One region of the Arthrobacter sp. NicSoilB11 genome, then DNA from elsewhere that is predicted to be linked to it. Evidence: riboswitches for the same ligand, from Rfam matches in the RefSeq annotation. Region 1 holds a riboswitch; each other region holds the start of a gene.
The links. A riboswitch is a leader RNA that binds a small molecule or an ion and turns the genes downstream of it on or off. The one in region 1 is predicted to bind thiamine pyrophosphate.

Region 1 (9,556 bases):
TGAGAAGGTCCTGCACGGGCATGGTGTTCAGCGCAGTCACCTTGCCCACAACCTGCGCCCCTACCCGGGCCTCCAGGCCGACAAGCTCGTGCTCGTACCAGCCCTCGTCATCATCCCCGTCCAGTTCTTCGGTTTCGATGAACAGCTTGGCGCCGCGGAGGGTTTCAGCCTGGTTGCGGTCCGCCACCTCCTCAAAACCGAGCAGCAGGATGTCCTTGTTCCAGCGCGCACTCCGCACGGTCAGCCGTCCTGCCGCGGCGTCCTCAACGACGAATTCCGTTCCCGGGACAAAGCGGTCCTCCGGAGCGTCCGTCAGCACCTGGACGGTGACTTCCCCGCGAATGCCGTGCGGCTTGCCGATCCGTGCCACCTGAAGCTGCATCTGTTCCTCTGTTCCGGGTTGTGGTGGTTCCGGTGGAAGCACCATGTTGGTCAAAGCACTCCGGCCCCTCCACCTGGCGGTGAAGGGGCCGGAGCAAAAACTGAATGTTGCCGAGCGCTCAGCGGCGGCGGTCGGTATCGACGACGTCGACCCTCACCGGTTCGCCACCGGCCAGTGCTGCCACCACGGTGCGCAAAGCGCGGGCCGTGCGGCCCTGGCGGCCAATCACCCGTCCAAGGTCGTCCTGGTGAACGCGCACCTCGAGGGTGTCCCCGCGGCGGTTGCTCTTCGAACTGACCTTGACGTCATCCGGGGAATCGACGATTCCGCGGACCAGGTGTTCCAGCGCTTCTGCCAGCAATCTACTCAGCCTCGGTGGTCTCAGCTTCGGCGTCGGCCGGGGCCTCGGCAGCGTCAGACTTGGATGCCTTCTTGGTGATGGCTTCCGGGATGATGACCGAGCCCTTCTCCGGGGCAACAAAGGCTTCCTTCGCGACCTTGGTCTTGAGGGTGCCTTCCTGGCCCGGCAGGCCCTTGAACTTCTGCCAGTCACCGGTGATCTTCAGGATCGCGGCGACCTGCTCGGACGGCTGGGCGCCGACGGAGAGCCAGTACTGCGCACGCTCGGAGTTGACCTCGATGAACGAGGGCTCTTCGGTGGGGTGGTACTTGCCGATCTCCTCGATGGCGCGGCCGTCACGCTTGGTGCGTGAGTCCGCAACGACGATGCGGTAGTACGGGGCGCGCATCTTGCCGAAGCGCTTAAGGCGAATCTTTACGGCCACTTTTGTGGTCACTCCTGTTTCAGAAAAGGGGTGAACCCGGCTTTCTGCACCCGTGGGGCGGGCCGTACTTGCGGGTTCGAAGGACAGGATCCGGACGCGGAGAGAGGGGCCACGCAGATCGAGTACCTGATTATTGTGCCAGATGAACGGCGTTATTTCGACTTGGGCCACCACGCCGGCGCCGCGGCCGGCCCTTGTGGAGGCGGAGGACGGCCGAAACCGGCATCACGGGGTCAGGCGGACCAGACGTACAGTCCCGTCCGCTCGGAATCGTCGATCGAGGCGGCCAACTCCGCCACCTGCTGAACGTAGCTCCGGGCCTGGCCGGCGTCGAACGGCATATCCTCCTGGCCGGCCCACTGTTCGGCGACGTCGTCAAGGACATTGCCTTCGCCTTCGGTTTCATAGGAGAGCAGGTCGGCCAGCGCACGGACCATGGCCGGCGGCACGGCAAGGAGCGAATCGCTGGCGACGTCCACCATGGTCAGCTCATAGTCGGCCCCGCCGGCGTGCACGGCAGTCCCGGCAAGATCGCCCAGCTGTTCGACTTCGAAGTCGCTGATGCCCTGGATCCGCACCGCCTGGCCCCCGGGCCCGCTGTCCGCCGCGGAGCCGCTTCCCTGGTCAAGGTTGCCGGCGCGTTTCAGCGCGGCGTCATGGGTGGCGACGAAGATCTCGGTGAAGCCCATGGCGGGTGCCCTTCTTCCGTTGGCGGAGCTGCGTGCCGGGAGTTGCAGCCCGGCCGTACGGAATCAGCCTAGTTGCTGCGCGCCCGCCGGCAAACGCGCCGGGCCGGAGCCCGCGAGCCCCAACACTGGCCCGTCAGCACTGGCGCACGGCCCGTGCAGGAGCACCGGTCAGCGGACTGCCACCCGGAGCCGGTTGCGCCACGGGTCCTCGAACCGGAGCTCCGCGCCGGTGTGGTGGGCGGGCACCCCGGCGACCCTCAGGCGGTCAGCCAGCGCCCCGACGTCGTCACCCGAGGAAACCTCGATGAGCACCTCGCCCAACCCAAGGGTGTCCTTGCGGGGGCCGGCGCCGCGGCTGTTCCAGACGTTCATGGCCATGTGGTGGTGGTAGCGGCCCGCGGAAACGAACAGGGCCTGCCCATGCCAGCCCGCCGTCTTCTCGAAGCCCAGGGTACCCACGTAGAAGTCCCTGGCGGTCTGGACGTCGCCAACCTGGAGGTGGACGTGCCCCACGCCTGCGGACGTCCGCCGCTGGCCTTCGAGGGATTCCTCAGTGAGGTGCTGCTCCAGGTAGCGCTGCGGCGGAAGCGCCAGGCTGTCCATCACCACGTCCGTCCCGTTCCAGGACCAGTTGCTGCGCGGCCGGTCCCAGTACAGCTCGATGCCGTTGCCCTCGGGGTCGGTGAAGTAGAAGGCCTCACTCACCAGGTGGTCGGCGCTGCCGGTGAAGGACCGGGGTTCGTACTGGGCTGCCGTGGCGATGGTGGCCGCAAGGGAAGCCTGGTCCTCGAACAATAGGGCGGTGTGGAACAGGCCGGCCTCTCCCCTGCCGGGAAGGTGCAGCCCGGGGGCCGGCGCCAGATGGACCAGCGGCCTGCCGAGCCTGCCCAGGTAGAGCCCGCCGTCCTGCTCCGCCACCGCCTCCAGGCCCAGTGCGCGCTGGTAGTAGTCGGTCATGACCTTCATGTCGCCCACCTTGAGCATTACCGTGCCCATGGCGAGGTCGGCAGGAAGAAGATCCTGGCTGCTGGCTGCGTCGGTCATTTGAAGGCTCCTTGTGTTGGAGGCCGTCACTTCGGCGGCCTGTCACATATTAAAATTACTTGAAGCTTCAATTTATTCCAAGTAGCGGAACGAAATAACTCAACGGATGATGCGGCCGCCCAGCACCACGTGCTCCAGCGCCGTGATCGTGTCCGGGGTGGTCCGGGGGTCGTCCCGGCACACCACGACGTCGGCCCGCGCGCCTTCCTCCAGGTTGTCGGCGCCCAGCCACGCACGCGCTGCCCAGCAGGCGGCATCCAGGGCCGCATGCATGGGCAGGCCGGCCCCGTGCAGGGCGAGGATCTCATCTGCGATCCTGCCGTGCCGGATCACGCTGCCTGCGTCCGTGCCGGCAAAGATCCGGACGCCGGCGGCATGGGCCTCCGCCACCCGTTCCAGCCTGCGTTCCCACAGGGCACGCATGTGGGCGGCGTAGCGCGGAAACTTTGCGTCCGCCTGCTTCGCGATATCAGGAAAGGTGGCGATGTTGATGAGGGTGGGCACGATCGGTACGCCCTGCTCCACGAACCGGGGCAGGTGGCGCGGCAGCAGCCCCGTGGCGTGCTCAATGCAGTCAATGCCGGCGTCCAGCATTTGGTCCAGGGTGTCTTCGGCGAAGCAATGTGCCGTGACCCGGGCACCTTCATCATGGGCAGCCTGCACAGCGTCACGCACGACGGCGGCAGGAAAGGAGGGCGCAAGGTCGCCGGCGCTCCGGTCGATCCAGTCGCCCACCAGTTTGACCCAGCCGTCGCCGTCGCGCGCTTGCTTCCGCACGGCCTCCACGAGCCCGTCGGGTTCGACCTCCGCCGCGAAGCCGCGCAGGTAGCGGCGTGTGCGGGCCACATGCCGTCCTGCACGGATCAGTACCGGGAAGTCCCGGCCGCCCTGCATCCAGCGGGTATCGGCAGGTGAGCCGGCGTCGCGGACCAGCAGGGTTCCGGCGTTGAGGTCAGCCAGCGCCTGCTCCCGGGCAATGGCGGGTTCCACCGGACCGTCGGGACCCAGGCCGATGTGGCAGTGGGCGTCGACGAACCCCGGCAGCACCCAGCCGTCGAGTTCCCGCGCCGGAGCGGCAGCGGGCCGGCTGAACGTGAGCTTGCCGTCCACCGACCAGAGTCCATGGCGTACCCGGTCCGGTGCGGCCAGGACGGGTCCGCGAAAGTAGATGATGTCTGCCATCGGGCTTCCTTTCGATGCCCGGTCAGGCTAGCACCCGCGAATGTGACACCGCCCTTCCGGGGGCCTGTGGTAGCTTCTTCTCTGACCACACGGGAGCCCTTGCAGGGGCTGAGATCGGGCTGACGCAGCCTGCGACCGTTGAACCTGTCCGGGTAATGCCGGCGAAGGAAGTGAGTATTCCCTTGAGTACGCAAAACACCCAGTTGAACCCTGCCCACCTGCCGTCCACCGGGGGTTCCGGAGCCGGCTCCACGCCCCAGGTGAACCAGTCCGAAGTGACCCGGTCCCTGGCGTCGCATTCGCTGGCCTATATCGACGACGCCGGGTCCGGCATCCGGGTACCCGTCACGGAAATTGCCCTGGAGCCATCGCCCAACGGCCAGCCGAACGCACCGTTCCGGACCTACCGGACGGCGGGGCCGGGAAGCGACCCCGTCCGCGGCCTGGAGCCCTTCCGCGCGGAGTGGATCGTGGCGCGCGGAGACACCGAGGCCTACAGCGGCAGGGAACGCAACCTGCTCGACGATGGCCGCTCGGCCGTCCGCCGCGGCGCCGCCTCCGCGGAGTGGAAGGGCGCGCAGCCGGTGCCCCGCCGCGCCGTCGACGGCCGGACGGTGACCCAGATGCACTATGCCCGGCAGGGCGTCATCACGCAGGAGATGCGCTTCGTGGCGCTGCGCGAGAACTGCGATGTGGAACTGGTCCGGAGCGAACTGGCCGCCGGCCGCGCCATCATTCCGAACAACATCAACCATCCGGAGTCCGAGCCGATGATCATCGGCAAGGCCTTCCTGGTGAAGATCAACGCCAACATCGGAAACTCGGCCGTGACGAGTTCCATCGCGGAGGAGGTGGACAAGCTCCAGTGGGCCACGCAATGGGGTGCCGACACCGTTATGGACCTGTCCACCGGCGACGACATCCACACCACGCGGGAGTGGATCATCCGCAACTCCCCCGTCCCGATCGGCACCGTGCCGATCTACCAGGCCCTGGAGAAAGTCAACGGCGAGGCCAACGCGCTGACCTGGGAAATCTTCCGGGACACTGTCATTGAACAATGCGAGCAGGGCGTGGACTACATGACCATCCACGCCGGCGTGCTGCTTCGCTATGTCCCGCTGACCGCCAACCGGGTGACGGGCATTGTGTCCCGCGGCGGCTCCATCATGGCCGGCTGGTGCCTGGCCCACCACCAGGAGAACTTCCTCTACACGCACTTCGATGAGCTGTGCGGGATCTTCGCGAAGTACGACGTTGCCTTCTCCCTGGGCGACGGTTTGCGCCCCGGTTCGACGGCGGACGCCAACGACGCCGCCCAGTTCGCGGAACTGGACACGCTCGCCGAGCTCACCCAGCGCGCGTGGGAGTACGACGTTCAGGTCATGGTGGAGGGGCCCGGCCACGTTCCCTTCCACCTGGTCCGGGAAAACGTCGAGCGGCAGCAGGAACTCTGCAAGGGGGCCCCGTTTTACACCCTGGGCCCGCTGGTGACAGATGTTGCTCCGGGCTATGACCACATCACCTCAGCGATTGGTGCCACCGAGATTGCCCGTTACGGCACCGCGATGCTGTGCTACGTCACCCCGAAGGAACACCTGGGCCTGCCCAACAAGGACGACGTGAAGACCGGCGTGATCACCTACAAGATCGCCGCGCACGCGGCGGACCTGGCCAAGGGGCACCCGGGGGCGCATGAACGGGACGACGCCTTGTCCAAGGCGCGGTTCGAATTCCGCTGGCGGGACCAGTTCGCACTGTCCCTGGACCCGGTGACGGCTGAGGCGTTCCACGACGAGACGCTGCCGGCTGAGCCTGCCAAGACGGCGCACTTCTGTTCGATGTGCGGGCCCAAGTTTTGCTCCATGCGGATCAGCCAGGACATCCGCGACGAATTTGGTTCCGCGGAGGCGCAGGCGGCACTGGCCGATGCTGCGGCCGGGATGCGCGGGAAGAGCGAGGAATTCCTGGCGGCCGGCGGCAAGGTCTACCTGCCGGAACTGCGGGTGCCTGCTGACAGCTAGGACGCGCGGGCCGGCTGGCTCCGGCTGACCTGGCTGATGAACTGCCGGATGGCCCGGTCCCCGTCCGGGGAGTCATGGGGCCGGTGTCCTCCCGCGGCAACGCGGTGCAGGGCACCGGTCTCCCGGAGGTACCCGGCGATTTCCTCGTAGAGCGGTTCCCACCCACCGGTCAGCACCAGCGTGGGCACCCCGGGAACAATGTGCAGCGGCGCCTCCCATGACGGGGCCTGGAGCCGCAGCCTGCGGGCGGACCTTTTTTCTTCCGTGGTGGCGGGCTGCTGGAGGTCGGTGGCGAAGACCCGCCGGACGAATTCGCGCTGGAAGTCTTCGTCGCTGAGCTGGTGGCGCACGTCGAAGAGGGGCTGCATGAGGCTGATGTGGGCGGCAGTGGCCGGGAGTTCCGCTGTCAGGGAGAGGCAGGCCGGTTCCACCAGCGTCAATGAGAAGACCAGGTCCGGACGTTCGACGGCGGCCATCATGGCCGCGATCGCCCCCTGGGAGTGCGCCACCACATGCCCGCCGGCGGCGCCGCGGCCGTCATCGGCAAGGGAGCGCAGGATGATGGCGGTGTCCTCCGCGAAGGACGACTCCAGTGGCTCCGCGAGGGCGTCAAAGCCGTGGCGGCGGAGGAACAGGGCGTCATAGGACAGTGCCATGCCGTGCTGGCGAGGCCACGCGGCGGCACCGAAGGTTCCGGCGCCGTGCACGAACACTACCCTCTGCTTGAACATGTCCCAACCCTATTCCACGGCACTGACATCCCAAGCAAGCAGCGCCAGGTGTCGTTCTGAGAGGTCAAAACGACACCTGGCGCTGCGTTGCCGGGGAACTGCTACTTGCCCAGGAACTTGTCGAAGCCCTTGGGGAGGTTCAGCTGGGACGGGTCGAAGTCCCCGCCCTGCTGGCCGAAGGCGGCGCCCGTAGGCAGCGCCTTGGCGGCGTTGGCACGGCGGGCTTCCGCTTCCTTGCGCTCCTGGGCAGCCTTGGCCGGGTTGCCGGACTTTGCCTTCTTCTTGGGCGCGTTCTTGGCGTTCTTCCGGGCACCGCCGCCGGCGCCGGGCAGGCCAGGCATCCCCGGCATTCCCGGCATGCCGCCCTGGGCCATCTTCTTCATCATCTTCTGGGCCTGGGCGAAGCGCTCCAGCAGGCCGTTGACCTCGGAGACGTGGACGCCGGAACCACGGGCGATGCGTGCCCGCCGTGAACCGTTGATGATCTTCGGCGCCAGCCGCTCGTGCGGTGTCATGGAGCGGACGATTGCCTCGACGCGGTCGATCTCGCGTTCGTCGAACTGCTCCAGCTGCTGCCGGATGTTCTGTGCACCCGGCATCATCATGAGCATCTTCTTCATGGAGCCCATGTTGCGGATCTGCTGCATCTGGGCCAGGAAGTCCTCAAGGGTGAAGTCTTCCTGGTCGGCGAACTTCTTCGCCATCCGGGCGGCCTCATCCTTGTCCCAGGCCTTTTCGGCCTGTTCGATGAGGGTGAGGATGTCGCCCATATCCAGGATGCGCGAGGCCATCCGGTCCGGGTGGAAGAGTTCGAAATCGTCCAGGCCTTCGCCGGTGGAGGCGAACATGACCGGCTTGCCGGTGACCGACGCGACTGAAAGAGCGGCACCGCCTCGGGCGTCGCCGTCGAGCTTGGACAGCACGATGCCCGTGAAGTTCACGCCTTCGTCGAAGGCGAGGGCCGTGTTCACGGCGTCCTGGCCGATCATGGAGTCGATCACGAACAGGACTTCGTTGGGCACGATGGCACGGCGGATCTGGCGCGCCTGTTCCATCATGTCGGCGTCCACGCCCAGGCGGCCGGCCGTGTCAACGATGACGACGTCGTGCAGCTTCTGGCGTGCTTCCTCGACGCCGGCGCGGGCGACGGCGACGGGGTCGCCGGCGGGCTGGTCCAGCTCGGTGGAGGTGGCACCCGGGTGCGGGGCGAAGACGGGGACCTTTGCCCGCTGGCCCACCACCTGGAGCTGGGTGACGGCGTTAGGGCGCTGCAGGTCGCAGGCCACCAGCATGGGGCTGTGCCCCTGGGCCTTCAGCCACTTGGACAGCTTGCCCGCAAGGGTGGTTTTGCCGGCACCCTGGAGGCCGGCGAGCATGATGACGGTGGGGCCGTTCTTGGCCAGCCGGATCCGCCGGGTTTCGCCGCCCAGGATCTCGACGAGTTCCTCATTGACGATCTTGACGATCTGCTGGCCGGGGTTCAGTGCCGCAGAGACCTCGGCACCCAGGGCGCGTTCACGGACCCGGCCAGTGAACTCACGCACAACGGGAACGGCAACATCGGCGTCCAGAAGCGCGCGGCGGATCTCCCGGACGGTGGCATCGACGTCGGCCTCGGTGAGCCTGCCTTTACCGCGGAGATTCTTGAAGGTTGCTGTCAACCGGTCAGAGAGTGAATTGAACACGCGACGTGCACTTCTTTCAGTGGATGATCGGGACTCGACTATCTAGGGTATCAAGTCAGGCCCGGTAGGTGGCATGCTGGCAAAATGACGAGCCAAACGACTGTGAAGACCCTGCTCATCCTCGGCGCCTCGGGCGACCTCACCGGCCGGCTCCTCCTGCCCGGCCTGGCGCGGCTCGTTGCCGCAGGCCGCGCGGAGGGCCTCACCCTGGTGGGGGCAGGCTCGGATCCGTGGACGCCGGAACAATGGCGGGAGCGGGTCCAGGCATCGTTCGCTGCTGCAGCCGGCGCGGCAGACAGTTCCGGAAAGGACGCCCTCGAGCTGCTGCAGAAGGAGACGGCGTACCACCAGGTGGACGTCACGGCCAAGGGTGCCCTGGCCGCCCTGCTCGCGGGGCTGGAAGGCCCGGTGGCCGTTTACTTTGCGTTGCCGCCCCGGATCAGCCAGCAGGCATGCGAGACGCTCCAGCCGGAAGAGGTTCCGGAAGGCACCCGCCTGGTAATGGAGAAGCCCTTCGGCTTCAGCGAGGAATCGGCCCGGTCGCTGAACCGGACCCTGGCACGGCTGGTCCCCGAAGACCATATCCACCGGGTTGACCATTTCCTGGGCAAGGCCACCGTCCTGAACATCCTGGGCCTTCGGTTCGCCAACAACTTCCTTGAGCCGGTATGGAACAGGCAGCACGTGGAAAAGGTGGAGATCTTTTTCGATGAGGACCTGGCCCTGGAAGGCCGAGCGCGCTACTACGACGGCGCCGGCGCCCTCCGGGACATGATCCAGAGCCACCTCCTGCAGGTCATGGCGATCATGGCCATCGAACCTCCGGCCACCATCGGCGAGCGCGACCTCCGCGACGCCGTCTCCACCGTCCTGCGGGCCAGCAGCGTCAGTGCCCCCTTCACTGGCTCAACGCGCAGGGCCCGCTACACCGCCGGTTCCGTGGCAGGCAAGGACGTCCCGGACTACGCCAAGGAGGAAGGCGTGGATCCCGGAAAGGGAACCGAAACCCTTGCCGAAGTCCAGGTGGGCATCGA
Region 2 (9,556 bases), 350 kb from region 1:
GAACAGCATGCCGGCGGAATGCATGATGGCCAGCTGGCGGGGATCGGTGGGATCCAGGGAACGCAGGTATTCGCCGTAGCTGACTTCACCGTCCCAGGGCCTGCCCAGCACCTCGGTCTGCAGCCGGAAATGCTTCAGCGACCGTTCGTCCGGGGCGGGCATGGTGCGCAGGATTCCCACCTTGCCCTCCAGCATGAGCTGCGCGGCGGCCATCCCGGTCATCAGGGAAATCTGCGCGTTCCAGTCCTCCACGGGAAGCTGCGGTACGGCAGCAATGCGGTAGCCGCCGTCGGGCAGCTGGACAATTTCCTGCTCGGGCATGTTGAGGCTGGCCCCGCCGCGTTCCCGCTCCAGGGCCACCCGCTTCAGGCCCACCTCGCGGAGGAGCCGCAGCACCGGCGAGGCCGTCCCGGCGTCGAGGTCTTCCTGCGCACCCTTGTAGCTGAGCTTGTCGCGGCTGCGGACCCGCGCCCGCCTGACGCCCACCGACACAACCGTTGCGTCGCCGTCGAGCGTGAAGTCCCATACGAAAGCCGAACAATCCTGGCCCGGCAGCAGGCTTCCTGCCCCCTCGCTGATCACTTCCGGGTGCAGCGGAATCCGGCCGTCCGGAGCGTAGAACGTCTGGCCGCGGCGCCGGGTCTCGGCGTCCAGGGGACCTCCCGGCGCAACAAACGCCGGCACATCGGCGATCGCGTACATTACCCGGTAGCCGTTCCCGTCCGGTTCGATGAACACCGCCTGGTCCAGGTCCGTGGAGGAGGCCGGATCGATGGTCACGAACTGGACGGCGGTCAGGTCGTAGGACGGAAGCTTCAGCGCTGCCACCGCGGCCCGGGCATCCGCCACTGCCTCAGCCGGGTACGGTCCCGGCAGTTCAAGTTCGGTGCGCAGCAGGCCCAACGCCTCTTCCAGAGCGTTCCTGTGGTCATGGACGTTTGGAGCCAGCCGATGATGTGACACAAAAGTCAGCGTAGCTCCAAGTCCGCCGATATGGCATCAGGCGGCGGCGGCGTCCAATGCGTCGAGGAGGGAGGCGGCAGCGGCGGCGGGATCGGAGGCCTCGGTGATGGCGCGCACCACCACGATCCTGCGCGCACCGGCTTCCGCCACCTGGTGGACGTTTCCGTGGTCAATGCCGCCAATGGCGAACCAGGGCACGGGGTCCGCCGCCTGCCGTGAGGCCTCGGCGGCATACTTCACCAGGTCAGTGCCCACGGCGGACCTGCCGGGTTTGGTGGGGGTTGCCCAGACCGGACCCACGCAGAAGTAGTCCAGCCCGGCTGGTCCGGCAGTTGCTGCCAGGGCGGCGTCCACCTGCCCGGTGGTGTGGCTGGAGAGCCCGATGGCGGCGTTGCCGTTGACCAGCGTGCGCGCCGCCGCCAGCGGCAGGTCCTTCTGGCCGATGTGGAACACCGGTGCCCCGGAGAGGACGGCGATGTCCGCACGGTCATTGACCGCCCACAGCTTTCCGTGCCGTACCGCGGATTCCTTCAGCACCGCCAGGAGGTCCAGTTCCTCGGCCGCCTCGATGGTCTTGTCGCGCAGCTGGATGATGTCCACGCCACCGGCGAACGCGGCGTCAACGAACTCCGCGAAGTCGCCGCGGTCCCGGCGCGCATCGGTGCAGAGGTACAGGCGGGCTGCCTTCAGGGCGTCGTTGTCCCGTGAATTGACGACTTCGGTGGCTGGAGCGTGGTGGCCGGCGGGAAAGGATGGGGTGGACACATTCATGCGTGCAAGCCTAGTTCCTCTAAACTGGGCTGGTACTGCGGGAGCCCGCGGCGGCTGTCACAAAGCGCCGGGCTGAGAGGGCGTCAGAGCCGACCGCTTGACCTGATCCGGTTAATGCCGGCGTAGGGAAGGAACCCACATGCGTACCCCCTTCACCCATCACCCCGGGTCCGCCCGCAGCTCCATTCCCTCCACCCTCCGGGCCGACGTTGCCGTCATCGGCGGGGGAGTGGTGGGGCACGGCATTGCCTGGGAGGCGCAGCGTTCCGGGCGCTCGGTGGTCCTCATTGATGACGCGCCCGGTACCGGCGCCAGCTGGGCGGCGGCCGGCATGCTGGCTCCCGTCAGCGAACTGCATTACCAGGAGGAAGAGCTCCTGGAACTGATGCTTGACGCATCATCGCGCTGGCCCGGGTTCGCCGCCGGGCTGGGCAGGGCAACGGGCGCGGATTCCGGATACCTGACGACGCCGACCCTCGCCGTGGGTGCCGACGCGGCCGACCGCCGGGCGCTGATGGACCTGCGCACAGTCCAGCAGGCCAACGGGCTGGCGGTGGAACCCCTGACCGTGCGGGAGGCCCGGAAGCGTGAGCCGCTGCTCAGCCCGGCCATTGCGTGCGCACTTGATACCCCGGCGGACCACCAGGTGGATCCCCGGCGCCTGGTGGCCGCCTTGCGGCTGGCCCTGGCCGGCGCGGCGCAGGAGCAGCCCCAGCTGGCGGTTGCCGGGGCAGTGGAAGGTTTTGCCGTGCCGGAGCGGGCAGCCGGGCTGCTGTGGGAGGGCGGAACGGTGTCCGGGGTCCGCCTGGCCGGCGGCGGCACGGTGCTGGCAACGGAGACCGTGGTGGCCAATGGCCTGCAGGCGGGGGCGCTTGACGGCCTGCCGGACGGCCTTGAGCTGCCGCTGCGGCCCGTGCACGGGGATATCCTGCGCCTTGCCGTTCCCCGCCACCTTCAGCCCTTGGTGACGTCAACGGTGCGCGGCCTGGTCCACGGCATCCCCGTGTACATCGTTCCCAGGCAGGACGGGACCGTGGTGATCGGAGCCACGCAGCGGGAGGATGCCCTCTCCGATGCCGTGAGTGCCGGCGGCGTCTACCAGCTGCTGCGGGATGCGCAGGCTCTGGTGCCCGCCGTCGCTGAACTCGAACTCCTGGAATGCACCGCCCGCGCCCGCCCCGGTACCCCTGACAACGCGCCGCTCCTGGGCCGGGTGCCGGCCGCTCCGGGCGCCGGGGGAGGACAGGCCGGGCACGTCCCCGGACTCATCATCGCCACCGGGTTCTTCCGGCACGGAGTCCTGCTCACTCCCGCCGCGGCGGCCATCTGCAGGGAACTGCTGGACGGCAGGGCCGATCCCCGCTGGGGTCCCTTCAGCCCGGACCGGTTTTCCAGGCCGGCAACGGCAGCAACAAGCCCCCACATCAAGGAGACTGCGTGAACATCACCCTTAACGGAAACCCGCACACGGTGGCCGACGGAGCTTCGATCACCACGCTGGTCAGCGAGGTCACCGGACGCCCGCTGGCGGACAACGGACAGGCGACCGACGGCGGGAAACTCGGCGTCGCCGTCGCGCACAATGCCCAGGTGGTGCCGCGCAGCCAATGGTTCGCCACCGCGCTCGCCGACGGCGACGACATCGAACTTGTTACAGCAGTACAGGGAGGCTGACGCCATGACCGAAACCAGCACCATCAACCCTGCAGGAAACGCCGGTGCCGGCGACGCCCTGGTGATCGACGGCGTCGCGCTGGGTTCCAGGCTCATCATGGGCACCGGGGGAGCGCCCAGCCTCGATGGCCTGGGCGCGGCGCTCCTTGCCTCCGGCACCGCACTGACCACCGTGGCCATGCGGCGCTACTCCACGGCTGAAACCGGCTCGCTGTTCCAGCTGCTGGTGGATCATGGAATCCGGGTCCTGCCCAATACGGCCGGCTGCTTCACGGCCAGGGACGCGGTCCTTACCGCGGAACTGGCCCGGGAGGCCCTGGAAACAGACTGGGTGAAACTGGAGGTCATCGCCGATGAACAAACCCTCCTGCCGGACGCCGTGGAACTGGTCGAGGCCACCGAGCAGCTGGTCAACCGCGGCTTCAAGGTCTTCGCCTACACCAACGACGATCCTGTGCTGGCCCTGCGGCTGGAGAACCTTGGAGCCACCGCCGTCATGCCGCTGGGTGCCCCGATCGGCACCGGCCTGGGGATCCTGAACCCGCACAACATTGAGCTCATCGTTTCCCGGGCCTCCGTGCCCGTGGTCCTGGATGCCGGCATCGGCACGGCATCCGACGCCTCCCTTGCCATGGAGCTGGGCTGCGACGCCGTGCTGCTGGCCACGGCCGTGACCCGCGCCCAGAACCCCACGCTCATGGGAGAAGCCTTCATGCACGCGGTGATCGCGGGCAGGATGGCCCGGGCGGCCGGGCGCATCCCGCGCCGGGAGCATGCCCTCGCCTCATCCGCCATGGAAGGCCGGGCCGAGTTCCTCTAGGCATCGGCCATTCACTTAAAGGGCTGTGGCCACCACCCGCCTGGGTGGTGGCCACAGCCATATGCCTGGGAGCCTGCCAGCGACGGCTCAGCGCCGCAGGATCGCAGTGAGCCGTTCCGCATCATGGCGCGCCCGCGTACGGCCAAAATAGGCGACGGCGGCGATGGCGGCAGCAATGCCCAGAACGATGGGCAGGACCCAGGGAAGCCAGGTCAGCCCGGGCAGGTAGCCGAAACCGGCCGCCATCAGAATGATCCACACCAGCGCCGCAGCACCCGCGGCGACGCCGGCCGGAAGCGCCGCACCGTACTTGGCGTGCCGCTTGTCATTGGCCCAGACGACGAAGCCGCCGGCGACAGTGGCCAGCACCACGATGGACAGCGAAAGCATGGATCTCCTTGGAACCGGGGACTAGAACTGGCCGAAACCTACGCGCCGAACCTCTTCGGCACCGATTTCCACATAGGCCAGAGCGTTGCCCGGAACAATGATCAGGCGTCCTTTTTCATCCTTCAGGCGAAGTTCGTTGCCTCCGGTGATGGCTTCGCCAACAACCTTGGCCACAGTCTCCGCGTCCTGGTCCGATTCCAGCACGATCTCGCGGCCAACGTTTTGAACGCCGATCTTAATTTCCAAGGGGGCCTCCCAGCCTGTGAAGTTCGTCGATGATGTCTTATTTGTAGTCTAGGACTCTTTGGGGAAGCGAGAGATTCCGCGCCAAGCTAAACGGTAGATGAGGTCACTGGCCACGTTGAGGTCCAGGTTACCGTCCGTTTCCAGCCAGTACCGCGCGCTGACCTGCGCCATTCCGGCCAGTCCGCGGCCAAGGAGTTCGGCCTCGAGGTGGGGGAGCTTGGTGTCCTCGGCAATGACCCTGGCGATGGCGTCGGCGAAGGTCCGGTTGAAGGTTTCCAGCCTGGAGCTGACGTCGGGGTCGTTGATCAGGTCGGACTCGAACACCAGGCGGTGGGCCTGGTCGTCGCTGGCGATGAAATGGAAGTAGGCGCGCATGACGGCCTGGACCCGTTCATCGTTGTCCGTGGTGGAATTCAGGGCACCCAGCATCAACTCGGTCAGGGACGCAAGGTGGCTCTCGAGCAGTGCGAGGTAGAGTTCCCGCTTTGACGGAAAGTGCTGGTACAGCACCGGTTTGCTGACATGGGCGGTCTCTGCAATTTCATCCATGGCCGCGCCGTGGTAGCCGTTGGCCACGAACACCTCCTGGGCGGCGGCAAGCAGCTGTGCGCGGCGCTCATCCCGGGGCAGCCGGGCGGACCGATGGCCTGCGGGGCGGGAGGGAGTTTGCGGTTCGGCGGCGGGCGGGCGGTCAGCCCGTGCTTCAGGGACCACAGTTGTCCTTCTTTCCATTGCAGTTACCTTCACTTTACTGCGGGGTAATATGACCCGGCGGTATCCCGGGGCATACATTGAAGTATGGCTTCGTCTTTCACCGCAAATGTTTCAACCCATTCCCTGGATCCGCTGGTGGAACCGGCCGCCGGCCTCACCCCTGCCGAGGTTGAACGGTACTCCCGGCACCTGATCATTCCCGAGATCGGTGCCCTGGGCCAGCGGCGGCTCAAGAACGCCAAGGTGCTGGTGATCGGTGCCGGCGGCCTGGGCGCCCCGGCCCTGCTGTACCTGGCCGCGGCAGGCGTTGGAACCATTGGAATCGTCGACGACGACGTGGTGGACCTGAGCAACCTGCAGCGGCAGGTGATCCACGGCGTCAGCGACGTGGGCCGGCCCAAGATCGAGTCGGCACGCGATGCCATCGCGGAGCTGAATCCGCTGGTGGATGTCCGGCTGCACAACCTGCGCCTTGACGCGTCCAACGCCCTGGAGTTGTTCCGGGGGTACGACCTCATCCTTGACGGGGCCGACAACTTCGCCACCAGGTACCTGGTGAACGACGCCGCGGCCATCCTGGGCAAGCCCTACGTGTGGGGTTCCATCTTCCGGTTCGACGGCCAGGTCAGCGTGTTCTGGGAGAAGCACGGGCCCACCTACCGCGACCTGTATCCGGAGGCTCCCCCCGCGGGGTCCGTGCCGTCCTGCGGCGAGGGCGGTGTGTTCGGCATGCTCTGCGCTGCCGTGGGATCGCTCATGGTGACCGAGGCAGTGAAGCTGATCACCGGCGTCGGGCGTTCCCTGCTGGGCCGCGTGGCCCTCTTTGACGCCTTGGGCGGCAGCTGGCGGGAGATCCGGGTGTCGAAGGACCCCGCGGCGGAACCCATCACCGAACTCACTGACTACGAGGCTTTCTGCGGCATCGCTCCCGCCTCGCAGGCGGACACGGAACATACAGTCACCGCTACCCAGCTGGCCACCATGCTGGCGTCGCGGAAAGCCGGGCTCAAGGATTTCGAGCTGGTAGATGTCCGCGAAGCCGGGGAATACGACATCGTCCGGATCGACGGGGCCAAACTGATCCCGCAGGGACGGATCCTTGCCGGGGAGGCGTGGGACGAACTTCCGCAGGACCGGGACATCGTGTTCCACTGCAAGGCCGGCACCCGGTCCGCGAACGTGCTGGCAGCGGCACGGCAGGCCGGCTACCAGCGGGTCAGCCACCTTGACGGCGGGATCCTGGCCTGGGTGCGTGAGGTGGAACCCCAGAAGCCCGTCTACTGACGGGACGCTCCATCACTTCCCGCGCCCTTTTGGAGTACGCCCCATCACTTTCCAGAAGAAAGTGATGGGGCGTTGCCGTAAATAGTGCAGGTAGTGATGGGGCGTGGTCAGGCGGTTTCGCGGCCCTGGTGGTCCACCGGGCATTCGGCCTCGACGGCGGCAGGGGAGGCGGTGGCGGGCTGTTCGACAGTGATGCCGTACAGGGCCTCCAGCGCAGCAACGTAGTCGTCCTGCTGGCCGTTCGCAGCGAGTTCGCGGGCGCGGACCGTGGGTACGTGCAGCAGCTGCTTGACCATGCGGCGGAGGGCGAACTCGACTTCCTCGGCGGCGGCGGTGCAGCCGTGGCGGGCACGGACCTTTTCCATCTCCGCGTCCAGGACGTTCATGGTGTGGCGCCGCAGGGCAACAATGGCTGAATCGACGGAGCGGGCTTCACGCTCCTGCTCGAAGGCCTTGGCGGCACCCTTCACGATTCCGCTGGCCTGGGCCAGCGATTCCGCCTGTTCCTGCGGCGCGGCCAGGCGGACTGATTCCAGGGTGAGCAGCTCCACGCCGTCCAGCTCGCCGACGGCGGGGTCGAAGTCGTGGGTGAGGGCAAGGTCGATGGCGATCAGGGGCTGCGGCGAATCGGCGCGCACCTGGGCGAGCTCGTCGGCTTCGACCCGGGTGTCCGACCCACTGCACCCGATCATGACGTCCGCAGCCGCCACTGCGGACCGCAGCGAGTCCACGTCCAGGGCGGTCCCGCCGCGCGAGGCGACAAATCCTTCGGCCCGGCCGGACGAGGAGTAAACGGAGATGTCCGTGCAGCCGCGTTCACGCAGCAGTGCCATGGTGGCCCCGGCGTAGGCGCCGGTCCCGAACAGCACAACCTTCTTGGTTGTCCAGTCCGGGTTTTCGGAAAGATCGGTGGCAAGGTCCAGTGCCACCGAGACGATGGACAGGCCGCGGGAACCGAGCGCCGTCTGCGCGCCAACATCCTTGGCTGTCTTGGAGGCGGCCTGGAAAAGCCGGATGAGGCCGGCGCTGGCAGTGCCGTCGTGCTGGGCGGTAATCAGTGCCCGCCGCACCTGGCCGGCGATTTCGCGTTCACCCACGACGGCGGAGTCCAGTCCCGCGCTGACGGCGAACAGGTGCTGGGTCACCTCGGGTCCGGTGCGTGTGCTGAAGGAACGTGAAACGAGGGGTTCGGCCAGTCCGCTGGCCTCGCTGATCCGGGCCACGAGTGCCGCCCGGGCTGCTTCGACGTCGTTGGGGTTGGCAGCTTCGCCGTAGATTTCGTAGCGGTTGCAGGTGGCCAGCACCACTGCCCCTGCCACGGCGGGGGATTCGGTGAGCGCGGATGCGGCAATCCCGGAGGAACCGTTGCTCAACTGAGCAACGGTTTCAAGGTCGATGTCGGCGTGTGTAGCCACCAATGAGAAAAGAACCACAGCAGACCAATCATAGCTTTTTCGTTGCCTGGTAGAACAACCACCCGAAAGGATAACCGCCACATTCCACCGTGATCCGCGCCACCTCCCCCTGGCCCGCGTTGCCAGCGACAGGTTGTCGTTATCTTTTGCAGCTCTTTTTCGGCACAATCAAAAGCATGACTCCTAGCCCTGCCGTCTCCGCTGCCGGCGCCCTTGCCGCAGACCATCCACTGATGGACGGCCGCACAGCGGATTCACCGCTGATCACGGCCTACCGCGGAGGCAAGCCGTCCCGCCGTCCCGTCTGGTTCATGCGGCAGGCGGGCCGGTCGCTGCCGGAATACCTCAAGGTGCGCGAGGGCATCGCCATGCTGGACTCCTGCCTCCGGCCGGAGCTGGCCTCCGAAATCACGCTCCAGCCCGTACGCCGCCACGATGTGGACGCGGGCATCTTCTTCTCGGACATCGTCATCCCGCTGAAGCTCGCCGGCGTGGGCGTGGACATCGTTCCCGGGGTGGGCCCGGTCCTTGACATGCCGGTGCGTACGGCGGCCGACGTTGCCGCCCTGCCCCAGCTCACCTGGGAAGCCCTGGAACCCATCCGCGAAGCCGTCCGCCTGACCGTGGCCGAACTGGGCAAGACGCCGCTGATCGGGTTTGCCGGCGCACCGTTCACCCTGGCCGCCTACATGGTGGAAGGAAAACCCAGCCGTGACCACCTCGGCCCGCGGACCATGATGCATGCGGATCCGGAGACGTGGACCGCCCTGGCCAACTGGGCTGCCGATGCCTCGGGCATGTTCCTCCAGGCCCAGCTGGAGGCAGGCGCATCCGCCGCCCAGCTCTTTGACTCCTGGGCGGGTTCGCTGGGACTGGCCGATTACACCAAGTACGTTGCACCGGCGTCGGCCCGCGCCCTGGACCATGTCCGCCACCTCGGGGCTCCGCTCATCCACTTCGGCACCGGCACCTCCGAACTTCTCGTTGCCATGCGCGACGTGGGTGTGGATGTGGTGGGCGTCGACTACCGGCTGCCGCTCGATGAGGCCAACCGCCGGCTGGGCGGAACCGTCCCGCTGCAGGGAAACATCGACCCCGCACTGCTGGCGGCTCCTTGGGACATCCTCGAGGCCCATGTCCGCGAGGTCATCGCCGCCGGCTCCGCCGCCCCCGGCCACGTCCTGAACCTGGGACATGGAGTGCCGCCCGAAACCGACCCGGACGTCCTGACCCGGGTGGTGGAGCTCATCCACTCCATCTCGCCGGAGTAGCCACATGG
Region 3 (9,556 bases), 1.5 Mb from region 1:
GGAAAGAGCAGAAGCTCAAAGACCAGGGCCACGGACGCCGAAACCCAGTCGATGGACAGCGCCAGGACGGCGGTGATCAGCAGGACGGCAGCGAACTTGCTTAGTGGATTGGCGCGGACCAGGAGGGCATGGTTGCCGCCCAGGGTGAGTTGCTGCCTCATGGCGCCACCGCTTCCGCCGCGGCCATCCGCAGTTCGGCCCCGCCCAAGGCCTGGGTGAATTCGGCGTCATGGGTCACGGACACCACGGCAGTGCCGGCATCCAGGAGCTCGGACAGGAAGGACGCCAGCTCGGCCCATGTGTTGGCGTCCTGCCCGAACGTGGGTTCATCCAGGACCAGGACCTGCGGGCTGGCGGCAAGGACGGTGGCCACGGACAGCCGCCGCTTCTCGCCACCGGAGAGCGTGTAGGGGTTGGCGTCCACCAGCGCGGTGAGCCGCAGCCGCTCCAGCAGTTCGTCCACCCGATCCCCGCCGTGGCCCAGGTGCCGGGGGCCGAACAGCAGTTCGTCAAGCACCCTGCCGGTCACGAACTGGTGCTCCGGCTCCTGGAACACCGTCCCCACTCGGGAAATCAGCTGATCCGCCTTCCACCGGTACGGGTCAATGCCGGCACCGCGGCTCAGGTCCATGGTGGCGGAGACCTTTCCGGACACCGGTTCCAGCAGCCCTGCCAGGGTCAGGGCGAAAGTGGACTTACCGGCGCCGTTGGGACCCGTCACGGCGAGCGCCTGCCCGGCGCGCACCTGCGCGGCCAGGCCTTCCTGGACCGGTGACGGCGGAATCTTCCTTAAGCCCTTGCGTCGGGGACGTTCGCGGGCGACTGCCAACTGTTCGGCTGCGAGCAGGAGGTTTCCCGTGCCGGGGGCCGGGACCACCGCCCGGGCACGGGTTGCCGGGACGTAGCCGGGGACCCACACACCGGCGGCGGCCAGCATGGCCCGCGCCTCCGTGAGCACCTGGTCCGGCGGCCCGTCCAGGAGTACGGCAGGATCCGCGGCGGAGCCCGGCTGCAGGACCACGATCCGGTCCACCAGGTCCTTCCACACGGACACCCGGTGCTCCACCACCACCAGCGTGGCCCCGGTCTTGTCCAGGCACCGCGCCACGGCATCGCGGACCTCCAACACGCCGTCCGGGTCCAGGTTGGCGGTTGGCTCATCCAGGAGGATCAGGCCCGGGCGCATGGCCAGGATGCCGGCCAGCGCCAGGCGCTGCTTTTGCCCGCCGGACAGGGCCGACGTCGGGTGGTCCAGCGGCAGGTGGGACAGTCCGACGTCGGCAAGCGCCTCGTGCACGCGCGCCCAGATTGCTTCCCGTGGGACGGCAAGGTTTTCGGCACCGAAGGCGACGTCGTCCCCCACCCGCGACAGGACCACCTGCGTCTCGGGGTCCTGCTGCATAAGTCCGGCGCGCCCGCGCTGGGCGCGGGGCACGGCGCCGTCAACCAGCAGCGAACCCGACTCGTCGGCGTCCCCCGCCTCGCCGCCGTCGTCGTTGATGTCCCCCAGCACCCCTGCGAGCGCGTGCAGGAGCGTGGACTTCCCGGCGCCCGAGGGGCCGAGCAGGAGCACCCGCTCCCCCGGGCTGATGTCCAGGTCAAGCGCATGGACGGCAGGCTTGGCCCTGCCGGCGTGCCGCCATCCCCAGCCCCGGGCTGTGACGGCGGCAGGGCGGACGGTGCCGCCGTCACGCTGGGCTGGTGCCATCAGGAGAAGACAGGCTCCGTGGCGGCCTTGCGCGAAGCGAAGGAGCTCAGCACGCCGGTACGCGCCAGGCCGCGGGTGGCCAGCCAGGACAGGGCGCCGGCGAGAATGGCGCCGGAGAGGGTGGTCAGCACGATGTACGCCAGCTTGTCCGCACCGGAGTAGGCGATGTTCCAGCCCCACGGTGCGAATGAGTCATTCAGTCCGCAGAAGAATCCAGCCGCGGCGCCTGCCAGCAGGGAGACGGGCAGGTTGAACTTGCGGTAGACGAAGATGGCGAAGATGATTTCCGCGCCGAGGCCCTGGATGAAGCCGGAGAAGAGGACCGAGGCACCGTACTGGGAACCCATGAGGAGTTCCCCGGTGGCGGCCACGGTTTCACAGAACAGGGCGGCCCCGGGCTTGCGGATGATCAGCATTCCCAGCACGCCGGGAATCATCCAGCCGCCCGCCAGCAGCCCGGTCAGGGGCGGGTAGGCGGCATTCATGGGGGCAGAAAGCGCGGCTGCTCCCTGGTCCCACGCCCAGAAAATGACGCCGCCCGCGATGGCCACCAGCGCGGCGACCACGATGTCCACGACGCGCCAGGACTTACTGGTGGTCTTCTTGATTGCTGCAGTACTCATGTGATCCTCCTGGGAAACAGGAGGGGAAAGTGGACCCGGCTGACGGCTGTTGCCGTGCAGCCGCGGCACTTTGAGAACTCGACTCCCTTGCGCCGGTACTAACCGGATCAGGTTCGAGGGTCTGCGGCTGTCCGCACTCTCAGCGCCCACCTGCGGTGCCCGGCTTGTGCCAGGATGTCCGACGGCGGCGCTCCCCTGTCGTTATTAGTGGTGCTTTTGGATGGGTAAGGCTTTTTGAACTGCCCTTCCGGGCGTGGTCAAGTTTACACCTGGCGGGGGTAGATTGAGGGCCATGAGCGCCATTCCACCGGATGTGACCGGATTCGATCCTGATTCCGCCGACGCCCAGCTGGAGGGGTCACTGGAAGCGTCGATCGCCCGCATCGAGGCGGAGGTCCGGGAGCTCCAGTTCCCCGGCTTTTCGCTGGATGACGCGTTGAACCTGGGCCTGCTCCTGGTGGAGCTGGGCAAGGAGCGGTCCCTTCCCATCGCCATCGACATCACCAAGGGCGAGCAGGTCCTGTTCCACGTCGCGCTCCCGGGCGCCACGCCGGACAACGGGCACTGGATCCGCGCCAAGCAGCGCACTGCCGCCCGGTACGAGGTGCCGTCACTTTTGGTGGGGCTTCGCGGCCGGCTGGGCGGCGGCCGGATCGAGGACAACGCCTGGTTCGACCAATCCCGGTATGCAGCCCATGGCGGCGCCTTTCCGATCTACGTCACCGGCGTGGGCGCCGTGGCCACGCTGACCGTCTCCGGGTTGCCGCAGCTGCAGGACCATGACCTGGTGGTTGAGGCGCTGCGCGACATCCTGGGGTCGTCGCTGCGGGATTAGGCGCCGGTTGACCTGCCGCCAACAGGAAGCCTGCTTAGCTTTTATTAGTAATCATGCTTACTATATTGGTTCCCGGGTTTCGAGGAGGACAGGGCATGGGAGTCACCATGGGCGGTCCCGCGTTCGTTCCCGTCACCAGCGCGGCAGACCAAGGAGCACCATGAGAATCCCGGAATCCAGAGGCCCCCTCAGCAACGCCCTGTTCGCACTCCTTGCGCAGGCTCCGGCCGAAGCCGGGACGGGGCTGGACGGGCTGTACCACCTCGCGGCACGGCAGGTGGCCGGCACTAGTGACATCATCGGCGACGAGGACATCCAGCTGGCCCTCTTCTGCCTCTACGAGCTCCACTATTCCGGCCTGGCCGGCGTCTCCGACGACTGGGAGTGGGAGCCGGCGTTAATCCGGGTCCGGCAGCTGGTCGAGGCACCGTTTGAGGCAGCCCTCCGTACCGCCGCGCACCAGGCCGCCGCAGACTTCGAACTGCCTGCCGGTGCCCTGACCAGCGACCAGGTAGCCGACGTCCTGTTCGGCCTCGCAGCCACGGACACCGGGCCCAGCGTCTCCCGCTACGTCGCCAGGAAGGCGGGCCTGGACCAGCTCCGGGAGTTCCTGATCCACAAGTCGATGTACCAGCTGAAGGAAGCCGACCCGCATACATGGGCCATTCCGCGGCTCAGCGGACGGCCCAAGGCGGCCCTGGTGGAAATCCAGGCGGATGAATACGGCGGCGGCCGCCCCGAGCGCATGCACAGCGCGCTGTTCGCCCGGACCATGCGCGGTTTGGGCCTCGACGTCAGCTACGGCGCGTACGTGGATGCCGTCCCCGCCGTCTCCCTCGCGTCCGTCAACCTCATGTCGCTGTGCGGCCTGAACCGGCGGCTCCGGGGTGCCATCACCGGCCACCTGGCGATCTACGAGATGACCTCCTCCCAGCCCAACCGGTTCTACGGCAACGGATTCCGCCGGCACGGTTTCGGCGCGGACGTCACCCACTACTTCGATGAGCATGTGGAGGCCGACGCCGTCCACGAGCAGATCGCAGGCCGGGACCTCGCCGGCGGCCTCGTCGAAGCCGAACCGGAACTCCTCGCGGACGTCCTGTTTGGGGCCACTGCCGCCATGGCCCTCGACGGCCGGCTGTCCGCCCATCTGATGTCCTCATGGGAAGCCGGGGCATCATCGCTGCGGGCGGCCGTACCGGCGGCAGCATGACTACGACGAAAGCGGTGCAGGCATGAAACCCGGACAGCATGGAACAGGATCGGACATGGACCACGAATCCGCCGCGGGCTCCATCGTGGTCTGCCCGGACGGGCCCCTGATCGTCAGGGGTGATTTCGAGATCGTCACCCCATCCGGGGACGCGGTGCCCCGCGACCGCAGGACCGTTGCGTTGTGCCGCTGCGGCGCCTCGGCCATCAAGCCCTACTGCGACGGCACGCACAAGATGATCAAGTTCCGCACCGAGCCGCCCGCGAAGTAGTCCAACAAGCCATTTAGTCCAACAACCTGCCTGCAGCACGCCACGGCCTTGCCCGGACCGGCACGGGCGTACGGCTAGGCTGGAGGCAGTCCGTTTTCCGCCCGCAAGGAGTAATAGGAATGAACCTTTTCATCAAGCTGCTCGGAACCGGGGTGAGCCTCGGCGCAGGCCTGGCCGGCACCAAGCTGGTCAACACCATCTGGGAGAAGACCACCGGGCAGAAAGCCCCCACCGGCAAGAACGAGGATGTCCCCACCAGCCTGCGTTCGGCGTTGACCTTCGCGCTGATCTCGGCGTCGGTCAGCGCCATCATCCAGGTCCTGGCCAACCGCGGCACCCAGCGCGCCATCACCCGCTTCGCCAAGTCGCAGGACATCGTCTAGCTCCCGGCATTACCCGCCGCCGTCGGGGCTGTCTTTCCGGGCAGCCTCGGCGGCGGCTTTTTGCACCACGGCCTCCAGCTCGTCGGCCGTGAGCAGCTCCCGGTGCAGGTGCTTGGTGCGGTACCCCGCGCGGCCCACCATGTGCGCGGACACCGGTACGGTGAGCAGCTGGAAAATCCAGGCAACCACCAGGACAGGCCATACCCACCATGTCCGCATCTGCAGTCCAATAGCCGCCAGCAGCAGGAACAGGCCCAGGACCTGCGGTTTGGTGGCCGCGTGCATGCGGCTCAGCAGGTCGGGGAAGCGGAGCAGGCCGATGGCGGCGCCCAGGGACATGAGCGCCCCCACCACCATGAATACTGCCGAGACGGCGTCGATCCAGCCGTCGGGACCGGACAAGTCAGGATTCATCGGGCTTCACCCTTCGGTCCGCCACAAAACGGGCCACGGTGACGGACCCGATGAAGCCGATGATGGAAATGGCCACCACCAGCATGAGGTTGTTCAGGTGCCGGTTCACGGCCATGTCGATGCACAGGGCTCCGGCCAGGATGGCCAGGAGGACGTCGGCCGCCAGCACCCGGTCCAGCAATGACGGGCCGCGGGCGATCCGCATGATGGCACCGGCCGCAGCAAGCGAGAAGATGACGGCTGTAACAGCCAGGACAACATGCATCACGTGGCGGCCTCCATTCGGACGGCTTCGAGTTCCTCCGGGCTGCCCATGATGCGGATCAGGCCGGCCTCGATGGACCGGACTTCGTTCCGCAGGCCCTCCACGTCCTGCTTGGAGGCGATGTTGAGCGCGTGCAGGTAGAGGGTGGATGTGGAGCGGTCCACCTCGACCACCAGGGACCCCGGGATCAGGGAGATCACGTGGCCGGTGGCGGTGACGATCAGGTCCTGGTGGCTGCGCAGCCTCACAGCAACGACGGCGTTGGTCACCTTGGGGCCGCGGACCGTGGCCAGGTACAGCACCTGGGCGCTGGCCACCACCACTTTGCCCACGAAGGCAAGCGCGAAGGGAACCGCGTAAAGGATGTTGAACCGGCCGCTGAGCTCCACCGGCGGAAGGTAGAACAGCCGGGCCACGCCCACTGCCAGCAGGGCACCGAAGAGGAGGTTCCCGGGGCTGAAGTCCTGCCACAGGGCGCCCCAGACAATCACCAGCCAGACCAGGAGAGGCAGTTCCTGGCGCAGGGAGATGCGTTTGCGGCTCATCGCATACCTCCCACGGCAGGCGTGGCGGGAACCGGGACATCAGGGCCCAGGACTGACTGGATGTACGGGGTCCGGTCCAGCATGTCCCGCGCTGCCCGGTCCGAGAGCCCGAACAGCGGCCCGGCAAAGACGGTCAGGGCAACGCCCAGCGCCACCAGGCCCAGGGTGGGGCCCACCATGGTGCGCGGCAGGAGGGTCACGGTGTTCAGCTTGGCGCCCGGTCCCGACACCCGGGCCGGGCTGGCAAGGAGCACCGGATCCGGATGCTCAGCGTCGGTGGGCCTGCGCCAGAACGCGCGGTTCCAGACCCTGGCAACGGCCAGCAGGGTCAGGAGGCTCGTCACCACCCCGCCGATCACCAGGGCGTAGGCCAGTGGCGTGCCCAGCTCAACGCCGGCCTGCATCAGGCCCACCTTGCCGAGGAACCCCGAGAAGGGCGGGATGCCAGCGAGGTTCATGGCCGGAACGAAGAACAGCATCGCCAGCATGGGCGACAGTTTGGCCAGGCCGGCCAGCCGGTCCACGGAGGAACTCCCGCCCCGCCGTTCGATCAGGCCGGTGACCAGGAAGAGGCTGGTCTGGATGGTGATGTGGTGGGCCACGTAGAAAACCGCTGCGGCCAGCCCGGCAACGGAGGACATGGCCAGGCCGAACACCATGTACCCGATGTGGCTGACCAGGGTGAACGACAGGAGCCGCTTGATGTCGCTTTGGGCCAGGGCACCAAGGATGCCCACCACCATGGTCAGCAGCGCCGCCACCATCAGGGGGGTGTTGAGGGTGTCCCCGGGGAACAGCAGGGTCTCGGTCCGGACCATCGCGTACACACCCACCTTGGTGAGCAGCCCGGCGAACACGGCGGTGACGGGGGCCGGCGCCGTGGGGTAGGAGTCAGGGAGCCAGAAGGACAGGGGGAAGACGGCGGCCTTGATGCCGAAGGCCACCAGCAGCATGACGTGCAGAAGGGTCCTGGTGCCCTGGTCCAGGTCCCCGAGCTTGATGGCCAGATCCGCCATGTTCACCGTTCCGGTGGCGCCGTAGACCATGGCTATGGAGATCAGGAACAGCACCGAGGACACCACGGACACCACCACGTAGGTGACGCCGGCGCGGATGCGCGGCCCGGTGCCGCCCAGCGTCATCAGGACGTAGCTTGCCGTGAGCAGGATCTCGAAGCCCACGTATAGGTTGAAAAGGTCCCCGGACAGGAACGCGTTGGACACCCCCGCCACCAGGATCAGGTAGGTGGGGTGGAAGATCGAGACCGGGGCGTCCTGGTCGCCGTCGGCCATGCCCTGCCCGGTGGCATACACCAGCACGGCCAGGCTCACGGCGGAGGACACCACCAGCATCAGGGACGAGAACTGGTCCACCACCATCACGATGCCCCACGGCGGCAGCCAGCCGCCGATGGCCACGGCAGCGGTCCCGCCGTTCCACGCCGATGCCAGCAGGAGGCATTCGAGCGCCAGCGTCAGCGAGAGCAGGGCGATGCTCACCGCGCGCTGGGCCCGGGTATGCCGGATCAGCAGGAAGGTCAGGGCAGCGCCCAGGATGGGAAGTACGACGGCGAGCGGGGCAAAGCTTGCGATGTTCACTTTCCGCCTCCTTCCGGGCCGGAGTCGACGTTGAGTGAGCCGGGCTTTTCCTCCGCGGCAGCGTGTTCGGCGGGCATCTCCCGGCCGCCGGCCACAAGCGTGGCCACCGGCTGGTCCGTTTGCAGATCTGCGTTGTTGTTGGACGCTGCATGGTTTGAGACGTCCCGGCCGTCCGATCCCAGCATGGTGAGCGGGAACTCGGAGGTTTCCGCCGGAACTTCGGCGTCGTCCTCCGCGTCGAAGCTGGGGGTCGCCGCCACGCGGCGGTCTTCCAGGTCGTCCTGGATGTCGTCCTGGCGCGCCAGCAGCCAGGTGCGGTAGATGATGCCGAGCATGAACGCCGTGACGGCGAAGGAGATGACGATCGAGGTCAGGATCAGGGCCTGCGGGAGCGGGTCGCTGTAGTCCTGTGCCGGGGTGTCCTTGGCGAACAGCGGCGCCAGTCCTGCATAGCCCCCGGTGGCCAGGATCAGCAGGTTGGTGGCGTTGGCCAGGAGCATCAGCCCCAGCAGCACCCGGGTGAGGCTGCGTTCCAGGATGAGGTAGATGCCGCAGGCATACAGGGCGCCCATGACGATCAGCAGGGTCAGGTTGACGCTCATGCGTGGCCCTTTGCGGTGGTCTCGGCGGGGACGGTGTCGGGCTCCAGCGGGGGTTCCAGGTCCCGTTCAGCCTCCAGTTCCGGCTGCCCGGGACGGTCGATGTCCGGCTCGTCCTGGTGTGGGGCGGCCGCCGATCGTTCCTCCATGTGCTCGTCAATTTCGGCCCCGAGGCTGCGCAGCACGTCAAGCACCAGCCCCACCACCACGATGTACACCCCGATATCGAAGATCGTGGAGGTGACGAATTTGATGTCCCCGAAGACGGGCAGCCACACCTGGATGATGGCGGACTGGAACACCTGGCCGCCCAGCAGCAGGGGCACCACGCCGGACACGGCGGCCAGGGCCAGGCCGGTGCCCAGCAGCGCGCCGGCGCTCAGTGGCGCCGCCTCCCGCAGTTCGAAGCGTCCGCCTGCCAGGTAGCGGATGGTCAGCGCCAGGCCGGCGGTGAGGCCGCCGGCGAAACCGCCGCCCGGCAGGTTGTGGCCGGCCAGCAGCAGGTAGAGCGAGAAGATGATCATCGAGTGGAAGAGCAGCCGGGTGACCACTTCGAAGATGATGGAGCGCCGTTCGGGGGCCAGGGTGCGGCCCGCGACGATCCAGGGATCCCGGGCTGCGGCTGCGAACCTGCGGCTGATGGCCAGTGCCGCGCCGTCGCGGGAGCCGGGATCCACGCCGTGGGACCGTCCCACCGTGCCCTCGGCAACGGATGCGGACCGCTGCAGCCGGTCGCCGCGCCCGCGTACGAAGATCAGGCTGGCGACGCCGGTGGCGGCAAGCGCAAGGACGCTGATCTCGCCGAAGGTGTCCCAGGCGCGGATGTCCACCAGGGTCACGTTGACCACGTTCAGGCCGCCGCCGCCCTCGTAGGCAAGCTGCGGGAACTGCAGTGATACGGGCAGGGCGGTCCGGGCGCCCATGGCGAAAATGGCCGCGAACACCATGGTGGCGCCGAAACCCAAACCGATGATGACGCGCACCACCCGGTATTTGCCGCCGGTGCGGTCCCGCAGTTCCGGCGGGAGGCTGCGCATGGCAAGGACGAACGCCACCAGGATGATGGTCTCCACCAGCATCTGGGTCAGCGCCAGGTCCGGAG

Region 2: it holds a riboswitch for thiamine pyrophosphate, as region 1 does, so the genes downstream of both, thiO (glycine oxidase ThiO) here and thiC (phosphomethylpyrimidine synthase ThiC) in region 1, are expected to answer to the same signal.
Region 3: it holds a riboswitch for thiamine pyrophosphate, as region 1 does, so the genes downstream of both, LDO14_RS18950 (ECF transporter S component) here and thiC (phosphomethylpyrimidine synthase ThiC) in region 1, are expected to answer to the same signal.

The regions. Positions count from the first base shown of each region.
Region 1 is NZ_AP024657.1:2,577,606-2,587,161, forward strand. Features, by position in the region: gene rimM (ribosome maturation factor RimM) at 1-382, opposite strand, end outside; gene LDO14_RS12000 (RNA-binding protein) at 501-743, opposite strand; gene rpsP (30S ribosomal protein S16) at 745-1,167, opposite strand; gene LDO14_RS12010 (hypothetical protein) at 1,401-1,856, opposite strand; gene LDO14_RS12015 (VOC family protein) at 2,025-2,900, opposite strand; gene LDO14_RS12020 (amidohydrolase family protein) at 3,000-4,082, opposite strand; TPP riboswitch at 4,162-4,269, shown strand; gene thiC (phosphomethylpyrimidine synthase ThiC) at 4,265-6,106, shown strand; gene LDO14_RS12030 (alpha/beta hydrolase) at 6,103-6,837, opposite strand; gene ffh (signal recognition particle protein) at 6,939-8,522, opposite strand; gene LDO14_RS12040 (glucose-6-phosphate dehydrogenase) at 8,607-9,556, shown strand, end outside.
Region 2 is NZ_AP024657.1:2,925,527-2,935,082, reverse strand. Features, by position in the region: gene LDO14_RS13585 (RNB domain-containing ribonuclease) at 1-963, opposite strand, end outside; gene thiE (thiamine phosphate synthase) at 1,000-1,734, opposite strand; TPP riboswitch at 1,762-1,881, shown strand; gene thiO (glycine oxidase ThiO) at 1,874-3,175, shown strand; gene thiS (sulfur carrier protein ThiS) at 3,172-3,408, shown strand; gene LDO14_RS13565 (thiazole synthase) at 3,413-4,228, shown strand; gene LDO14_RS13560 (hypothetical protein) at 4,316-4,618, opposite strand; gene LDO14_RS13555 (DUF3107 domain-containing protein) at 4,640-4,864, opposite strand; gene LDO14_RS13550 (TetR/AcrR family transcriptional regulator) at 4,913-5,578, opposite strand; gene moeB (molybdopterin-synthase adenylyltransferase MoeB) at 5,663-6,862, shown strand; gene LDO14_RS13540 (glutamyl-tRNA reductase) at 6,970-8,295, opposite strand; gene hemE (uroporphyrinogen decarboxylase) at 8,454-9,548, shown strand; gene hemG (protoporphyrinogen oxidase) at 9,553-9,556, shown strand, end outside.
Region 3 is NZ_AP024657.1:4,061,078-4,070,633, forward strand. Features, by position in the region: gene LDO14_RS18940 (energy-coupling factor transporter transmembrane component T) at 1-161, opposite strand, end outside; gene LDO14_RS18945 (ATP-binding cassette domain-containing protein) at 158-1,708, opposite strand; gene LDO14_RS18950 (ECF transporter S component) at 1,708-2,331, opposite strand; TPP riboswitch at 2,398-2,538, opposite strand; gene LDO14_RS18955 (heme-degrading domain-containing protein) at 2,624-3,166, shown strand; gene LDO14_RS18960 (iron-containing redox enzyme family protein) at 3,327-4,379, shown strand; gene LDO14_RS18965 (CDGSH iron-sulfur domain-containing protein) at 4,435-4,650, shown strand; gene LDO14_RS18970 (DUF4235 domain-containing protein) at 4,770-5,033, shown strand; gene mnhG (monovalent cation/H(+) antiporter subunit G) at 5,043-5,447, opposite strand; gene LDO14_RS18980 (monovalent cation/H+ antiporter complex subunit F) at 5,437-5,715, opposite strand; gene LDO14_RS18985 (Na+/H+ antiporter subunit E) at 5,712-6,257, opposite strand; gene LDO14_RS18990 (Na+/H+ antiporter subunit D) at 6,254-7,855, opposite strand; gene LDO14_RS18995 (Na(+)/H(+) antiporter subunit C) at 7,852-8,457, opposite strand; gene LDO14_RS19000 (Na+/H+ antiporter subunit A) at 8,454-9,556, opposite strand, start outside.